Linked DNA regions of Sinorhizobium sp. BG8. The protein of the gene in region 2 interacts with the protein of the main gene of each other region in a pairwise test. Links are inferred from orthologs where the notes say so. Each region holds a gene or a part of one and is shown on either strand. Other genes may lie near its edges.

Region 1 (7,523 bases), 2.3 Mb from region 2 along the record:
CTGCAAGCGCGTCCGAATCCCGGATTTTCTTCGAGGAGTGGTTCTCGCCGTTCCGCATCGAGAAGGTGGATGGCACTGAGGGATTCTTAACGGCCTACTATGAGCCGGAAGTCGAGGTGAAGGCAGAGCCAAATCAGGACTTCCGATACCCGTTCTATCGGCGGCCGGCCGATCTCGCGGATATCGACGATGCCAACAGGCCAAGCGGCATGGATCCGTACTTTGCGTTCGGCTGGATGCAGGAAGCGGGCATCCGGGAATATCCGGACAGGGCGGCGATCGAGCAGGGGTTTCTCGCGGGCCGGCAACTGGAGATTGCCTGGGCACGCTCGAAAGTCGACGTCTATTTTGCCCACATCCAGGGCGCCGCACGACTGTTGTACCCGGACGGTTCGCTGCGCCGCATCACTTACGCCGCGAAGACCGGGCATCCGTTCTCGCCGATCGGGAAACTGCTGATCGACCGTGGAGAGATTGACCGGGCAACGGTCTCCATGGCGTCCATCCGTGACTGGCTCGCTCGCAATCCGGACAGGATGGATGAGGTCCTGTGGCACAATCGCTCCTTCATCTTTTTCCGCGAGGCGGAAGTGGAGGATTCGTCCCTTGGGCCGATTGCCGCCGCGAAGGTTCCGCTCGTGCCAGGGAGATCTCTGGCCGTCGACCGTCTCATTCACACGTTCGGCCTGCCCTTCTACATCACGAGCGAAACCCTCACGGTAATCGACGAGGGCAAGTCTTTCCAGCGGCTGATGCTGGCGCTCGACACCGGCTCAGCCATCGTCGGCCCGGCGCGCGGTGACATCTTCACCGGATCGGGCGAAGCCGCGGGTGATCGCGCGGGCAGCGTGCGCAATGCGGCGGATTTCTTTATACTGATCCCGAAGCAGGCGGCTGCGAGATACCTTCATGGCCAGGGATAGGAAGCCGATCAGCAACGCGGATCGCATTCTTTGGGGCAAGGTCGCCCGCAGCACGCGACCGCTGCCGGGCCGCATGGAAGACCTTCTCGACCTCGAGACCGTGCTGCTGAGCGAGAGCGAGGCTCTCCCCAGAGCGAGAGTGAACGATGAGCCTCCGGTCGAAACGCCGGGCGGCATTCAGGTTACCGCACCATCGGCAGGCGAGGCGAAGCGACACCATCCGCTGGAGCGTCCGGTAAAGCGCAAGATCGCCAAGGGGAAGCTGCCGCTCGATGCGCGAATAGACCTTCATGGCATGATCCAGAGCGAGGCTCACGGGTTTCTGCTCGACTTCCTGCTCCGCGCGCATCAACGCGGCTTGCGGCATGTGCTGGTGATCACGGGAAAAGGGACCTCCATCGGCAGCGATGGGGCCCTGAAGCGGGCTGTGCCGCTTTGGTTTTCGTTGCCGGAGTTCCGCCCGCTGATCTCGTCGTTCGAGACAGCGGCGCGCACGCATGGCGGCGAAGGAGCGCTATACGTGCGGCTTAGCCGTATGGCCGGAGGCGGACGCCCATGACGACGCCGTTCGGGGTTGCAGTTCGCCATCTGAGGGAGCGCAAGGGCGTCTCGCAAAAGGAGATGGCAAAGGCTCTTGGCGTCAGCCCCGCCTATCTCTCGGCGCTGGAACACGGGCGACGCGGAATGCCGACGTTCGATTTTCTCCAGCGAGTGGCCGGCTACTTCAACATCATCTGGGACGAGGCGGAGGAACTCTTCCGCATTGCCAGCATTTCCGACCCGCGCAGCACAATCGATACCGCAGGCTTGCCGCCCGAATACACGGCCTTCGCGAGCCGGCTAGCGGCCGAAATTCGTCACCTACCACCGGAGACAATACGGCGATTGGCGGGTATTCTGGAGAAGGCTTGCAATTCTCGCGCAAAAGCGCCGTGATCCCCTGATTTCTGCCCTGATTCAGCGCCACAAGATTTGGGAAGTCGCGACAAAGCACTTATAGTCTTGGCAGCTGGAAAACCGGTGATTCGCCGCCATTTCGGCTCTTCCGATAAATCTGGAAAGATTACCCTGTATGACTGATATTTCCGAGACCGAAAACGGCCCGGCCGAGTATGGTGCAGATTCGATCAAAGTCCTCAAGGGGCTTGATGCGGTACGCAAGCGGCCAGGCATGTATATCGGTGATACGGACGATGGTTCCGGCCTGCATCACATGGTCTACGAGGTCGTGGACAATGCGATCGACGAAGCCCTTGCCGGTCATGCTGACATCGTGACCGTGACGTTGAACGCCGATGGCTCGGTGACCGTCACGGATAACGGCCGCGGCATTCCGACGGACATCCACAAGGAAGAGGGCGTGTCGGCGGCCGAGGTCATCATGACCCAGCTCCACGCAGGCGGCAAATTCGACCAGAATTCCTACAAGGTATCAGGCGGTCTCCACGGCGTGGGCGTTTCCGTGGTCAACGCGCTCTCCGTCTCGCTGAAGCTGAAGATCCGTCGCGGTGGCAAGATTCACGAGATGAGCTTCACGCACGGTGTCGCCGACGGTCCGCTTACCGCTATCGGGGATTGCGGCGACGAGACCGGCACTGAAGTGACGTTCCTTCCGAGCACGGAGACCTTTTCCAACACGGAATTTGTCTACTCGACGCTGGAACACCGCCTTCGGGAGCTCGCCTTCCTCAATTCGGGCGTACATATCGTTTTGACCGACCGCCGGCACTCCGACGTCAAGCAGGACGAGATGATGTATGACGGGGGCCTCGAAGCCTTTGTGCACTATCTCGACCGCAACAAGAAGCCTCTCGTCGCCAAGCCCGTTGCAATTCGCGGCGAGAAGGACGGGATCACCGTCGAAGTCGCGATGTGGTGGAACGACAGCTACCACGAGAACGTGCTCTGCTTCACCAACAACATCCCCCAGCGCGACGGCGGCACGCATATGGCGGGTTTCCGTGGCGCGCTTACGCGCCAGATCGTGTCATACGCGGACAGTTCCGGCATCATGAAGAAGGAGAAGGTGTCCCTCACCGGTGACGACTGCCGCGAAGGCCTCACCGCCGTCCTTTCCGTGAAGGTACCCGATCCCAAGTTCTCTTCGCAGACCAAGGACAAGCTCGTCTCCTCAGAAGTCCGACCCGTTGTTGAAAGCCTTGTGAACGAGGCGCTGAGCGTGTGGCTGGAAGAAAACCCGTCGGATGCCAAGGTGCTCGTCGGAAAGGTTGTCGAGGCGGCGGCGGCGCGCGAGGCGGCGCGCAAGGCACGTGAGTTGACCCGGCGCAAGGGTGCGCTCGATATCTCGTCACTGCCCGGCAAGCTCGCCGATTGTTCCGAACGCGATCCTTCGAAGTCAGAACTTTTCCTGGTCGAGGGCGATTCGGCAGGTGGTTCGGCGAAGCAGGGCCGCTCACGCGAGAACCAGGCAATCCTGCCGTTGCGCGGCAAGATCCTGAACGTAGAGCGCGCGCGCTTCGACAAGATGCTCTCCAGCCAGGAAATCGGCACGTTGATCACGGCTCTCGGAACGTCGATCGGCAAGGACGAGTTCAATCCTGAAAAGCTGCGTTACCACAAGATCATCATCATGACGGATGCCGATGTCGACGGCGCCCATATTCGCACCCTGCTTCTGACGTTCTTCTTCCGCCAGATGCCGGAACTGATCGAGCGCGGACATCTCTATATCGCCCAGCCACCGCTCTATAAGGTGGCTCGTGGGAAATCCACGCAGTACCTCAAGGACGAGAAGGCCCTGGAAGACTATCTGATCTCGATGGGATTGGAGGAGGCCCGGCTGGAACTCGGGTCCGGCGAGGTGCGCACCGGGCAGGACATGCGCGAGGTCATACAAGACGCGTTGCGCCTTCGCTCGCTCATCGATGGCCTGCATTCGCGCTACAGCCGTTCGGTGGTTGAACAGGCGGCGATCGCAGGAGCCCTCAATCTCGAGCTCAGTCATGATCGGGAACGCTTCGACACGAAGGTTCAGGAGGTCGCCCAGCGGCTCGATCTGATCGCCGAGGAGACAGAACGCGGCTGGGCCGGGTCCGTCGGTGCCGATGGTGGGATCCGGCTCGAGCGCATGGTTCGAGGCGTGAAGGAATATTCCAACCTGGATATGGCACTGATCGGCTCCTCCGATGCTAGGCATATCGATCAGCTCGCTCCGCGCCTCAAGGAAATCTACGCGGCTCCGCCGAAGCTTTGGCGCAAGGAAGGAGAAACGGAGATCACCGGACCGCGCGCACTGCTCGATTCTATTTTCGCGAGTGGTCGCCGCGGCCTTTCGATGCAACGGTACAAGGGGCTTGGCGAGATGAATGCCGAACAGCTCTGGGAAACGACGCTCGATCCGAACGTCCGTTCGCTGCTTCAGGTAAGGGTTACCGATGCGACCGATGCCGATGGTCTGTTCACGCGATTGATGGGTGATGAAGTCGAGCCGCGCCGTGATTTCATTCAGGAGAATGCGCTGAGCGTGGCCAATCTCGACATCTGATCGAGCAAGCCTGAGTGTGTCCGGGCTTTCGATCAAGGCCACTCGGCAGCTTGACTGACTGCACCGCTAAGAGATGAAAAAGCCCCGCCTCCCTTCGGAGGCGAGGCTTTTTGTTTTCCGTATGGCCTGCTTATTCGGCGATGAAGTCACCGTTGAAGGCAACTTCCGCAAGCGGGCGGCGCGGGCTCGGCGTTTCGCGTGCCTGCAGGCCTTCCGGCAGCTGCGCCTTATCGCCGACGCGACCGATCACTGCAGCAGCTTCGACCCGATAGCCATCCGGAATTCCGAGGATTTCCTTTGCCTTGTCCACGTGAATGCCGGTCATGCCGTGCGCCTGGTAGCCGGAAAGCTGTGCCTGCAGGGCAAGTGCACCCCACGCGGCACCGGTATCGAAGGTATGGCTGTAGGAAGGCTTCTCTTCGGTTGCACCCGGAGCCTTGAAGCTGGCCTTGGAGATGATGATGACGAGTGCCGAGGCAGATTTGGCCCAGCTTTGGTTGAAATCGTTCAGGATCGGGAACAACTTGTCCCATTGTTCGGTGCCGCGCAGGGCATAGACGAAACGCCATGGCTGCGAGTTGAATGCCGAGGGCGCCCAGTGGCCCGCTTCGAGAATCGCGAGCAGATCTGCCTCGGAGATCGTTTCGCCGGTAAAGGCACGCGGCGACCAGCGGTTCAAGAACAGCGGATCGATCGGATGCGTGGCCTGGCGGTTGTTGCTGATGGTCATGTAGGAATCCTTTGCTTGGGCGATTGGGCGCGCTGGGAGGAACGCGTCCGGACAAATAGCACCAGTCGGGAGCGGCGGGCGAGCCTCTTCTCTACGCCACTACCGTTAATCCGGGCGAAAACGCGAGGCAAGGATCCGGCCGACTTGGCTCACGCAGAAGTGATACTTCGGTTGAGCGGAGCGCTTTTTAACAAAGAAACAAGCGTTTAAGCAAGAACCGACGCGAGAAGCAGGCTGCAAGCGATGGCGTAGCGATGTAGCCTTATCTGTGAAAAGAGGAGCAGGGTCATGCTTGTCGAAGGCAAATGGACGGCCGATTGGCATCCCGTTCAGGCGAAGGACGAAAAGGGTGGCTTCGTCCGGCAGATCTCAGGTTTTCGCAACTGGGTGACGCCGGATGGTGCACCGGGTCCGACGGGCGATGGCGGCTTCCCGCAGAAGCCGGGCGCTACCACCTCTACGTCGCCTACATTTGTCCCTGGGCATCGCGGACGCTGATCGGTCGAAAGCTCAAGGGCCTGGAGGGAGCGATCAGTCTCTCCGTCGTGGAGCCGGCCCTGACCAGGGAGGGCTGGCGTTTCGGGGATTACGCCGGGGCGACGGAGGATCAGGTCAACGGCGCCCGCTACATGCACGAAATCTACACGATTGCCGATCCGGTCTACACGGGCCGCGCCACTGTGCCCGTCCTGTGGGACAAGCATCGGCGGACGATCGTGAACAATGAATCGGCTGATATCCTGAGAATGTTGAACAGTGGCTTCGGCGCGCTCGCCAGCAGTGCAATCGATCTCTATCCGGCTTCCAGACGTGACGAGATCGACGCCTTCAATGATCGCATCTATCCCGGTCTGAACAACGGCGTTTATCGGGCCGGTTTCGCAACAACGCAACAGGCCTATGAGGAAGCATTCCAGGCCGTTTTCGAAACACTTGATTGGGCGGAGCAACAGATCTCCGCCAGAGGCTTCCTTTTCGCGGATCATCCCACGGAATCGGATATCCGGCTTTTCGTCACTCTTGTCCGTTTCGACGCGGCCTATCACGGCCTGTTCAAGTGCAATCTGAAACGCCTTGCGGACTATCCGGGGCTACGAGCCTTCACCAGACGCATGTACGATTGGCCGGGTATCGCAGAGACGGTCAGCCTCGATCATATCAAGCGTGGCTACTATTCGATCGCCTCGCTCAATCCCAACGGAATTGTGCCCGTAGGACCGTCTCAGGATGTCCTCTTCTGATTTGCGGCTGCGTCGCGTCTGCACGCGTGGCTTACCGTGCCGCGGGCGACAATCCCGTCAGCGTGCGGCATTCACTTATTCCGAATTGCCGGTAAACGACCCTTCGAAGGCAAATGTTTCGATGGGGTTTCGCTGGCTGGGTTTTTCCCTTTCCCGAAGATCATCGGGAAGGCTTTCCGCAAGCGCCAGCTTTCCAATGGCCAGCCCCGCTTCCACCCGAAATCCATTGGGCACGGCCAGATCTCTCATCGCCTTCTCACGGTCGATACCTGCCATGGCGTGTGCGTGAAGGCCAGAGAGCGTGGCCTGCAGCGCGAGCGAGCACCAGGCGGCACCGGTGTCGAATGCGTGCGTGTAGGCGGGGCGCAATTCGCCGGTCGCCGCAGATCGGTTGTGCGTCTTGGAGATGATGACGACGAGAACGGAAGCATTGCGGGCCCAACGTTGGTTGCCTTCGTCAAGCGTATCGAGAATCCGGCTAAAGGGCTGAGTGCCTCTGCGACCATAAACGAACCGCCAAGGCTGACGGTTACTGGCGGAAGGTGCCCACCGGGCGGCCTCGAAGAGAGAGAAGAGTTGCTCATCCGGTATCGATTCCCCGGTGAAAGCGCGAGGTGACCACCGGTCGAGGAACTGGCGATCGACAGGATACTGCGAATTTCGTCCATTGCTGTGGGTCATGGCACGCTCCCGGGTGTCTCGCTCCACGAGCATAGGCTGCCCGCTCGACGTTTCAACGCGAATATTGAGGAAGAACGACAGGGGTCAGGCGGGGTTGTCCGGATGTGCTGTGGACCTCCTTGTTGAAATGAGTCCTCAGGACCTGTAACCCATTAAGGATCAAAGAGTGAGGAAGCAGACCCATGACCTTCAAAGTCCCGACCCTGTTCCGCCAGGCCGCACTGGTTGGTGCAGACTGGATCGAAGCCGACCCAGCGAACGCGATTGAGGTAAACAACCCGGCGACCGGCGAAATCATTGGCCGCGTCCCAAAACTCGGCACGGCCGAGACCAGGGCCGCAATCGATGCGGCCGCGGTCGCACAGAAGGAATGGGCCGCGCGTACGGCGAAGGAGCGCGCCGGCATCCTTCGCAAGTGGTTTGATCTCATGATCGAAAACAAG
Region 2 (7,809 bases):
CGCCCCCAGAAGAACCCGTGACCGCCGGTCACGAGCTGTCCCTCACTCCGCGGCTTCGGCCTTTCGTTGTGGACGCCGCTCGAGCAATTCCTTGAGAAACTTTCCGGTGTAGGACCGATCCACCTTCACCACCTGTTCCGGCGTACCTTCGGCAATGACCTCGCCGCCGCCATCGCCGCCCTCGGGTCCGAAATCGATGACCCAGTCCGCCGTCTTGATGACTTCGAGGTTGTGTTCGATCACCACGACCGAATTGCCCTGGTTCACCAGCTCGTGCAGCACCTCGAGCAGCTTCGCAACGTCGTGGAAATGCAGGCCCGTTGTGGGTTCGTCCAGGATATAGAGCGTGCGACCAGTCGAGCGCTTTGACAGTTCCTTTGCCAGCTTGACGCGCTGCGCCTCGCCGCCCGAGAGCGTATTCGCCTGCTGGCCGACCTTGATGTAGCCGAGGCCCACCTGGTTCAGCGTCACCAGCTTGTCGCGCACGGCAGGCACGGCCGCGAAGAACTCGACGCCTTCCTCCACGGTCATGTCGAGCACATCGGCGATCGACTTGCCCTTGAAGTGCACGTCCAGCGTTTCCCGGTTGTACCGTTTGCCGTGGCAGACGTCGCAAGTGACATAGACGTCTGGCAGGAAGTGCATCTCGATCTTGATGACGCCGTCGCCCTGGCAGGCTTCGCAGCGCCCGCCCTTCACGTTGAAGGAGAAGCGCCCCGGCTGGTAGCCGCGCGCCTTTGCCTCCGGCAATCCGGCGAACCAGTCGCGGATCGGCGTGAAGGCCCCGGTGTATGTCGCCGGGTTCGAGCGCGGCGTCCGGCCGATCGGGGACTGGTCGATATCGATGACCTTGTCGATGAATTCGAAGCCGTCGATGCGATCGTGCTCGGCAGGGTTTTCGCGCGCGCCCATGATGCGGCGCGCCGCCGACTTGTAGAGCGTTTCGATGAGGAAGGTCGACTTGCCTCCGCCGGAAACGCCGGTGACAGCGGTAAAGACACCAAGCGGGATCGAAGCAGTCACGTTCTTTAGGTTGTTGGCTCGCGCGCCGACGACCGTGATCTCCCGCTTCTTCTTCGGCTTGCGGCGTTCGGCCGGCACCGCCACGGAAAGTTCGCCCGAAAGGTACTTGCCCGTAAGCGATTTCGGGTTCGCCATGATGTCGGCGGGCGCGCCCTGCGCAATCACTTCGCCACCATGGATGCCCGCCGCCGGGCCGATGTCGACGACATAGTCTGCGGTCAGGATCGCGTCTTCGTCATGCTCCACGACGATCACGGTATTGCCGATATCACGAAGATGGCGAAGCGTCTCCAGAAGGCGGGCATTGTCACGCTGATGAAGGCCGATCGACGGCTCGTCGAGGACGTAGAGCACGCCGGTGAGGCCGGAACCTATCTGCGAGGCGAGCCGGATGCGCTGGCTTTCGCCACCGGACAAAGTTCCGGAATTGCGCGAAAGGCTCAGATATTCCAGCCCGACATCGTTGAGGAAGCGCAGCCTCTCGCGGATTTCCTTGAGGATGCGGACCGCGATCTCGTTCTGCTTGGCGTTCATGTGGTCCGGCAGCTTGTCGAACCAGTCGCGTGCGACGCGGATCGACATCTCGGTCACTTCGCCGATATGCAACTTGTCGATCTTGACGGCGAGCGCCTCGGGTTTCAGGCGGTAGCCGTTGCAGGCCGGGCAGGGGGCCGCCGACATGTAACGCTCGATTTCCTCGCGCGCCCATGCAGAATCGGTTTCCTTCCAGCGTCGTTCGAGGTTCGTCACGATCCCCTCGAAAGACTTGGTCGTCTTGTAGGAGCGCGCGCCGTCCTGGTAATTGAACTCCACCTTCTCGCGGGTGCCGTGCAGGATCGCGTCCTGAGCCTCCTCGGAAAGGTCCGACCAGCGGTTCGAAAGCTTGAAGCCATAGGCGGCGCCGAGGGCTTCCAGCGTCTGATTGTAGTAGGGCGAGGACGACTTCGCCCATGGCGCGATGGCGCCATCCCGCAGGGTGCGCTGCGGTTCGGGAACGATGAGGTCTTCGTCGATCTTCTGCTGGCTTCCCAGACCGTCGCAGGTGGAGCATGCGCCGAAGGGATTGTTGAAGGAAAAGAGCCGGGGCTCGATCTCGGAAATGGTGAAGCCGGAAACAGGGCAGGCAAACTTCTCCGAGAACAGCACCCGTTCATGCGTCTCGTTGAGCGACTTGTTTGCACTTCCGCCTGCTGCCGTTTCTTCCGGTGGCAGGGGCTTGTCCGCGAATTCGGCGATCGCGAGACCGTCCGCAAGCGTCAGACATGTTTCGATGCTGTCGGCCAGGCGTGCGGCTAGGTCCGGCCGGACCACGATCCGATCGACCACGACGTCGATGTCGTGCTTGTATTTCTTGTCGAGGGCAGGCGCGTCTGCGATCTCGTAGAACTGGCCGTCGATCTTGACGCGCTGGAAGCCCTTTTTCATGAGCTCCGCCAGTTCCTTCTTGTATTCTCCCTTACGGCCTCTGACGACCGGCGCCAGGATATAGAGCCGCGTACCTTCGCCCATGTCGAGGACACGGTCGACCATCTGGCTGACGGTCTGGCTCTCGATCGGAAGTCCGGTCGCCGGAGAATAAGGCACGCCGACGCGGGCGAACAGCAGGCGCATGTAGTCGTAGATCTCGGTGACTGTCCCTACCGTCGATCGGGGATTGCGCGAAGTCGTCTTCTGCTCGATGGAGATCGCGGGAGACAGGCCATCGATCTGGTCGACATCGGGCTTTTGCATCATCTCGAGGAACTGGCGGGCATATGCCGACAGGCTCTCGACGTAGCGGCGCTGGCCCTCCGCATAGATCGTGTCGAAGGCAAGCGAGGACTTGCCCGAGCCGGAAAGTCCGGTCATCACGATCAGCTTGTTGCGGGGCAGATCCAGGTCGATGCCCTTGAGGTTATGTTCGCGCGCGCCGCGGATGGAGATGGTCTTTAGTTCGCTCATGGTGTCCAGCGTGAGGATCTCGTTTGCGCATCCTATGTAGGGACTGACGACAGCCTGTCCATGCGCTTCGGGATAAATCCGTGCCTGTTTCCGATTCGGTTGACAAGATACTAGGGATTTTCTAGAACAAAAAAAGAACAAATTGCAGGTGGAATTTCATCTGTGGATTACTGGCTTCGCGGGGCGGCGCCGGCGGTCGGCAATCGATAAGATGGATGGATTGCATTTTAACGAAACCGGGCTCGCCTGGTGCGGTGACAGGAACAAAAGCGATGGCTGGTAGCGTCAACAAGGTTATCTTGATCGGAAACGTCGGGGCGGACCCGGAAATCCGGCGCACGCAGGACGGCCGCCCGATCGCCAACCTGCGGATCGCGACGTCGGAGACGTGGCGGGACCGCAATTCCGGCGAACGCCGGGAAAAGACGGAATGGCACACGGTCGTGGTTTTCAACGAAGGCCTGTGCAAGGTCGTCGAACAGTACGTGAAGAAGGGCGCCAAGCTCTACATCGAGGGCGCGCTGCAGACGCGGAAGTGGCAGGATCAGAACGGCAACGACCGTTATTCGACGGAAGTCGTCCTGCAGGGCTTTGGCTCGACGCTGACGATGCTCGACGGTCGCGGCGAGGGCGGTGGCGACCGTCGCGGGGGGGCGGACTTCGGCGGTGCGCCGAGCTACGACGACTATGGATCCCAGCCGTCCTCCTCGTCCTCGAGCCGGTCGAGCAGCTCGGCCTCGTCATTCTCGCGCGACATGGACGACGACATCCCGTTCTGATCGCTTCGCAATAGCGATCCCGCCTTTCGGCTCATTGATGCCACCTCCTGCTGACCGCAAGGGGTGGCATGTTTGTTTGCGCTCCAACCCCGCAGCCAAAGCACGGAGCCTGACATGTGGAACGCTGCAGCGCCAACGCTGCTGTATCGACAAAGGCAGCTTTCGCGCGGCAGAGGTTGCGTGTCGTCGAGCTGATCAGGGGCCGGTGTAGACGGACAACGTAGCTCTCAGCCCGTCGATCACGAATTGCACCGCAAGGGCGGCGAGGATCACGCCAAGCAATCGGGTAAGGATCGCCCGGCCGGTAACCCCCAGGAACCGGTCGATGCGCTCCGCGACGACGAGCGCGAGAAAGAGCACGAGAAGGCAAATCGCGATAACCGCAATGAGGCCCGCCCGCTGCACCGGCGTGGGGAAGGATCCCGCAAGCAGGATGGTCGCCGAAATCGCGCCCGGACCCGCGATCAGGGGCAGGGCGAGGGGAAAGACCGCAATGTTGTGAATGTGGTCCTTGGTGATCGCCACCTCGCTGGTCTTCTCCTTGCGGTCCTGCCGGCGCTCGAAAATCATCTCGAACGCGATCCAGAACAGGAGAAAGCCTCCGGCGATGCGGAAGGCGCCGATGGAGATACCGAGCAGGCCCAGCAGGCTCGCGCCGGTCAAGGCGAATGCTGTCAGAATGCAGAAAGCGATGATCGTGCCGCGAAGCGCTACCTGCTTTCGCTGGGCGCGGTTCATGCCGATGGTCAGTCCGAGAAAGAGCGGCGCCAGTCCGGGTGGATCGATGGTTACGAGCAGCGTGGTGGTTGCGTTGACCAGCTGATCCACGTTGAGCATCGGCTGCGTCTCCCCGCCACCCCTTGCGCTCCGGGACGAGCCCCGGTACGACAATTGTTAGACGAGGGCGGGACCGAGGGGAAGGCCCACGAACCCCAATCGCCGATTGCGCCACCAAATCGCGCCAATTGGCGGATTTTCTGGGAAAAGCCTGTTCAAAACTGCCGCCAAAATTGGCGCCGGCAGTTGCTGTAGGCTATAAAAACAAGAATGATTCTTAGCAAAGATCGTGATCAAAATTGACCGAACAAACGACCCCCGGCGGCAAGAACCCTCCCGGCATTGAGCCCATCTCGATTATCGAGGAAATGCAGCGGTCCTATCTCGACTACGCCATGAGCGTGATCGTGAGCCGCGCGCTTCCCGATGTGCGTGATGGCCTCAAGCCCGTTCACCGGCGCATCCTGTACGGGATGAACGAGCTCGGGATCGACTGGAACAAGAAGTACGTCAAGTGCGCCCGCGTCACCGGTGACGTGATGGGTAAATACCATCCCCACGGCAACATGGCGATCTATGACGCACTCGCCCGTATGGCGCAGGACTGGTCGCTTCGCCTGCCGTTGATCGACGGCCAGGGCAATTTCGGCTCGATCGACGGTGACCCGCCGGCGGCCGAACGCTACACCGAGTGCCGGCTGGAAAAGGCCGCACACTCGCTTCTCGACGATCTCGACAAGGAGACCGTGGATTTCCGCGACAACTATGACGGCACCCTGCAGGAGCCCGTCGTCGTTCCCGCGAAGTTCCCGAACCTTCTCGTCAATGGCGCCGGCGGTATTGCCGTCGGCATGGCGACGAACATCCCGCCGCACAATCTTTCGGAAGTCATCGACGGCTGCGTAGCACTGATCGACAATCCGGCAATCGAACTCATCGATCTCATGCAGATCATCCCCGGACCGGATTTTCCGACTGGTGCATTGATCCTCGGCCGGGCCGGCATACGTCAGGCCTACGAGACGGGCCGCGGATCGGTCATCATGCGCGGCCGAGCCCATATCGAGCCCATGCGCGGCGACCGCGAACAGATCATCATCACGGAAGTTCCCTATCAGGTGAACAAGGCGACGATGATCGAGAAGATGGCCGAGCTCGTGCGCGAGAAGCGCATCGAGGGCATCTCCGACCTGCGCGACGAGTCCGATCGCCAGGGCTACCGCGTCGTGATCGAGCTGAAGCGCGACGCCAATGCCGAGGTGATCCTCAACCAGCTCTATCGGTATACGCCGCTCCAGACATCGTTCGGCTGCAACATGGTTGCGCTCAATGGCGGCAAGCCGGAGCAGATGACACTTCTCGACATGCTGCGGGCCTTCGTCGCGTTCCGCGAGGAAGTCGTCAGCCGCCGCACGAAGTATCTGCTGCGCAAGGCGCGCGAACGTGCGCACGTCTTGGTGGGCCTCGCGATCGCCGTCGCCAACATCGACGAAATCATCGCGCTGATCCGCAATGCGCCTGATCCGCAGACCGCGCGCGAACAATTGATGGAGCGGCGTTGGCCGGCAAAGGACGTCGAGGCTCTCATCCGCCTCATCGACGACCCGCGCCACCGCATCAACGACGACCTGACCTACAACCTTTCCGAAGAGCAGGCCCGCGCCATTCTGGAACTGCGCCTCGCTCGCCTGACGGCGCTCGGCCGTGACGAAATCGGTGACGAGCTGAACAAGATCGGCGAGGAAATCCGCGATTTCCTCGAGATCCTGAGCTCCCGTCTCCGGATCATGAGCATCGTCAAGCAGGAGCTCGTGGCGGTTCGCGACGAGTTCGGAACGCCACGTCGCACCGAGATCGCCGACGGCGGCCCGGACATGGACGACGAGGACCTCATCGCCCGGGAAGACATGGTGGTGACGGTCTCGCATCTCGGGTACGTAAAGCGCGTGCCCTTGGCCACCTATCGTGCGCAGCGACGCGGCGGAAAGGGGCGTTCCGGCATGGCAACGCGCGACGAGGATTTCGTCACGCGGCTGTTCGTCGCCAACACCCATACGCCTGTCCTGTTCTTCTCCTCGCGCGGCATCGTCTACAAGGAAAAGGTCTGGCGCCTGCCGATCGGCACGCCGCAGTCACGCGGCAAGGCCCTGATCAACATGCTGCCGATCGAACCCGGCGAACGCATCACCACGATCATGCCGCTGCCCGAGGATGAAACCACGTGGGAGAACCTCGACGTCATGTTCTCCACGACGCGTGGAACCGTTCGACGCAACAAGCTCAGCGACTTCGTACAGGTCAACCGCAACGGCAAGATCGCGATGAAGCTCGACGAGGAGGGCGACGAGATCCTCAACGTCGAGACATGCACGGACCGCGACGATGTTCTCCTCACGACCGCGCTCGGACAGTGCATCAGGTTCCCTGTCGACGACGTGCGCGTCTTTGCGGGCCGGAATTCGGTCGGTGTGCGCGGCATATCGCTCGGTGAAGGCGACCGCATCATCTCGATGTCGATCGTCAGCCATGTGGATGCCGAGCCGTGGGAACGCGCAGCCTACCTCAAGCGCTCGGCAGCCGATCGTCGTGCGGCAGGCGGCGACGTCGAGGAAATCGCGCTCGTCGGCGAGGAAGTCACGGATGAAGGCCAGCTTCCGGACGATCGCTACGAAGAGCTCAAGGCCCGCGAACAGTTCGTGCTGACGGTATCGGAGAGAGGCTTCGGCAAACGCTCGTCCTCCTACGATTTCCGCACCTCTGGCCGAGGCGGGAAGGGCATCCGGGCGACCGACACCTCCAAGACCGGGGAGATCGGCGATCTGGTTGCCGCGTTCCCGGTCGCCGAAGCGGACCAGCTCATGCTCGTCTCTGATGGTGGCCAGCTCATCCGCGTGCCGGTCGACGGTATCCGCATTGCCAGCCGCGCAACCAAGGGCGTTACAATCTTCTCTACTGCCAAGGACGAGAAGGTGGTGTCGGTCGAGCGTATCAGCGAACCGGAAACCGACGAGGAAGAGGAGGGCGCTGAAGGCCTTCCCGAAGGTGACGCACCGGCGCCGACCGTCGAGGAATAGGTTTCCAGGCGGATACGCGTCCACGACGCCCAATCTTTGAAAACCGGCAATTCTCTAAAACCGGGCGGTCAAACCGCCCGGTTTTTTCATGTGCGCGGGCAACACAAATTGCAGCCCGCTGATCGGCGGCGAGGGGGCGCCTCCCGTTTGATTGCGCGAGACCTCACGAGGTCGTTCCCGAGCGGGGTGCGCTAGACGCCGAAGCCGCCTACTTC

What was found. The genes of interacting proteins can lie anywhere in the genome.
Region 1: the proteins of gyrA (region 2) and gyrB interact in binary tests that used the Escherichia coli proteins (3 or more experiments, as listed by UniProt). The link is inferred for Sinorhizobium sp. BG8 from one-to-one orthologs.

Annotation. Positions count from the first base shown.
Region 1 is NZ_CP044011.1:653,319-660,841, forward strand. The notes cover bases 1,688-4,711. They hold gyrB (DNA topoisomerase (ATP-hydrolyzing) subunit B), read left to right. Parts: upstream 1,688-1,995; coding sequence 1,996-4,428; downstream 4,429-4,711. Other genes in these bases: F3Y30_RS03005 (helix-turn-helix domain-containing protein), read left to right, coding at 1,688-1,859; F3Y30_RS03015 (nitroreductase family protein), read right to left, coding at 4,559-4,711. Also shown: F3Y30_RS02995 (murein transglycosylase A), read left to right, coding at 1-923; F3Y30_RS03000 (Smr/MutS family protein), read left to right, coding at 910-1,482; more of F3Y30_RS03005, read left to right, coding at 1,479-1,687; more of F3Y30_RS03015, read right to left, coding at 4,712-5,158; F3Y30_RS03025 (nitroreductase family protein), read right to left, coding at 6,475-7,080; gabD (NADP-dependent succinate-semialdehyde dehydrogenase), read left to right, coding at 7,263-7,523. UniProt on the Escherichia coli protein: DNA gyrase negatively supercoils closed circular double-stranded DNA in an ATP-dependent manner to maintain chromosomes in an underwound state.
Region 2 is NZ_CP044011.1:2,956,539-2,964,347, reverse strand. Bases 4,485-7,794 are described here. They hold gyrA (DNA gyrase subunit A), read left to right. Parts: upstream 4,485-4,819; coding sequence 4,820-7,594; downstream 7,595-7,794. Other genes in these bases: F3Y30_RS14005 (hypothetical protein), read right to left, coding at 7,786-7,794; F3Y30_RS14015 (MarC family protein), read right to left, coding at 4,485-4,580. Outside these bases: excinuclease ABC subunit UvrA, read right to left, coding at 43-2,964; F3Y30_RS14020 (single-stranded DNA-binding protein), read left to right, coding at 3,237-3,743; more of F3Y30_RS14015, read right to left, coding at 3,939-4,484; more of F3Y30_RS14005, read right to left, coding at 7,795-7,809. UniProt on the Escherichia coli protein: A type II topoisomerase that negatively supercoils closed circular double-stranded (ds) DNA in an ATP-dependent manner to maintain chromosomes in an underwound state.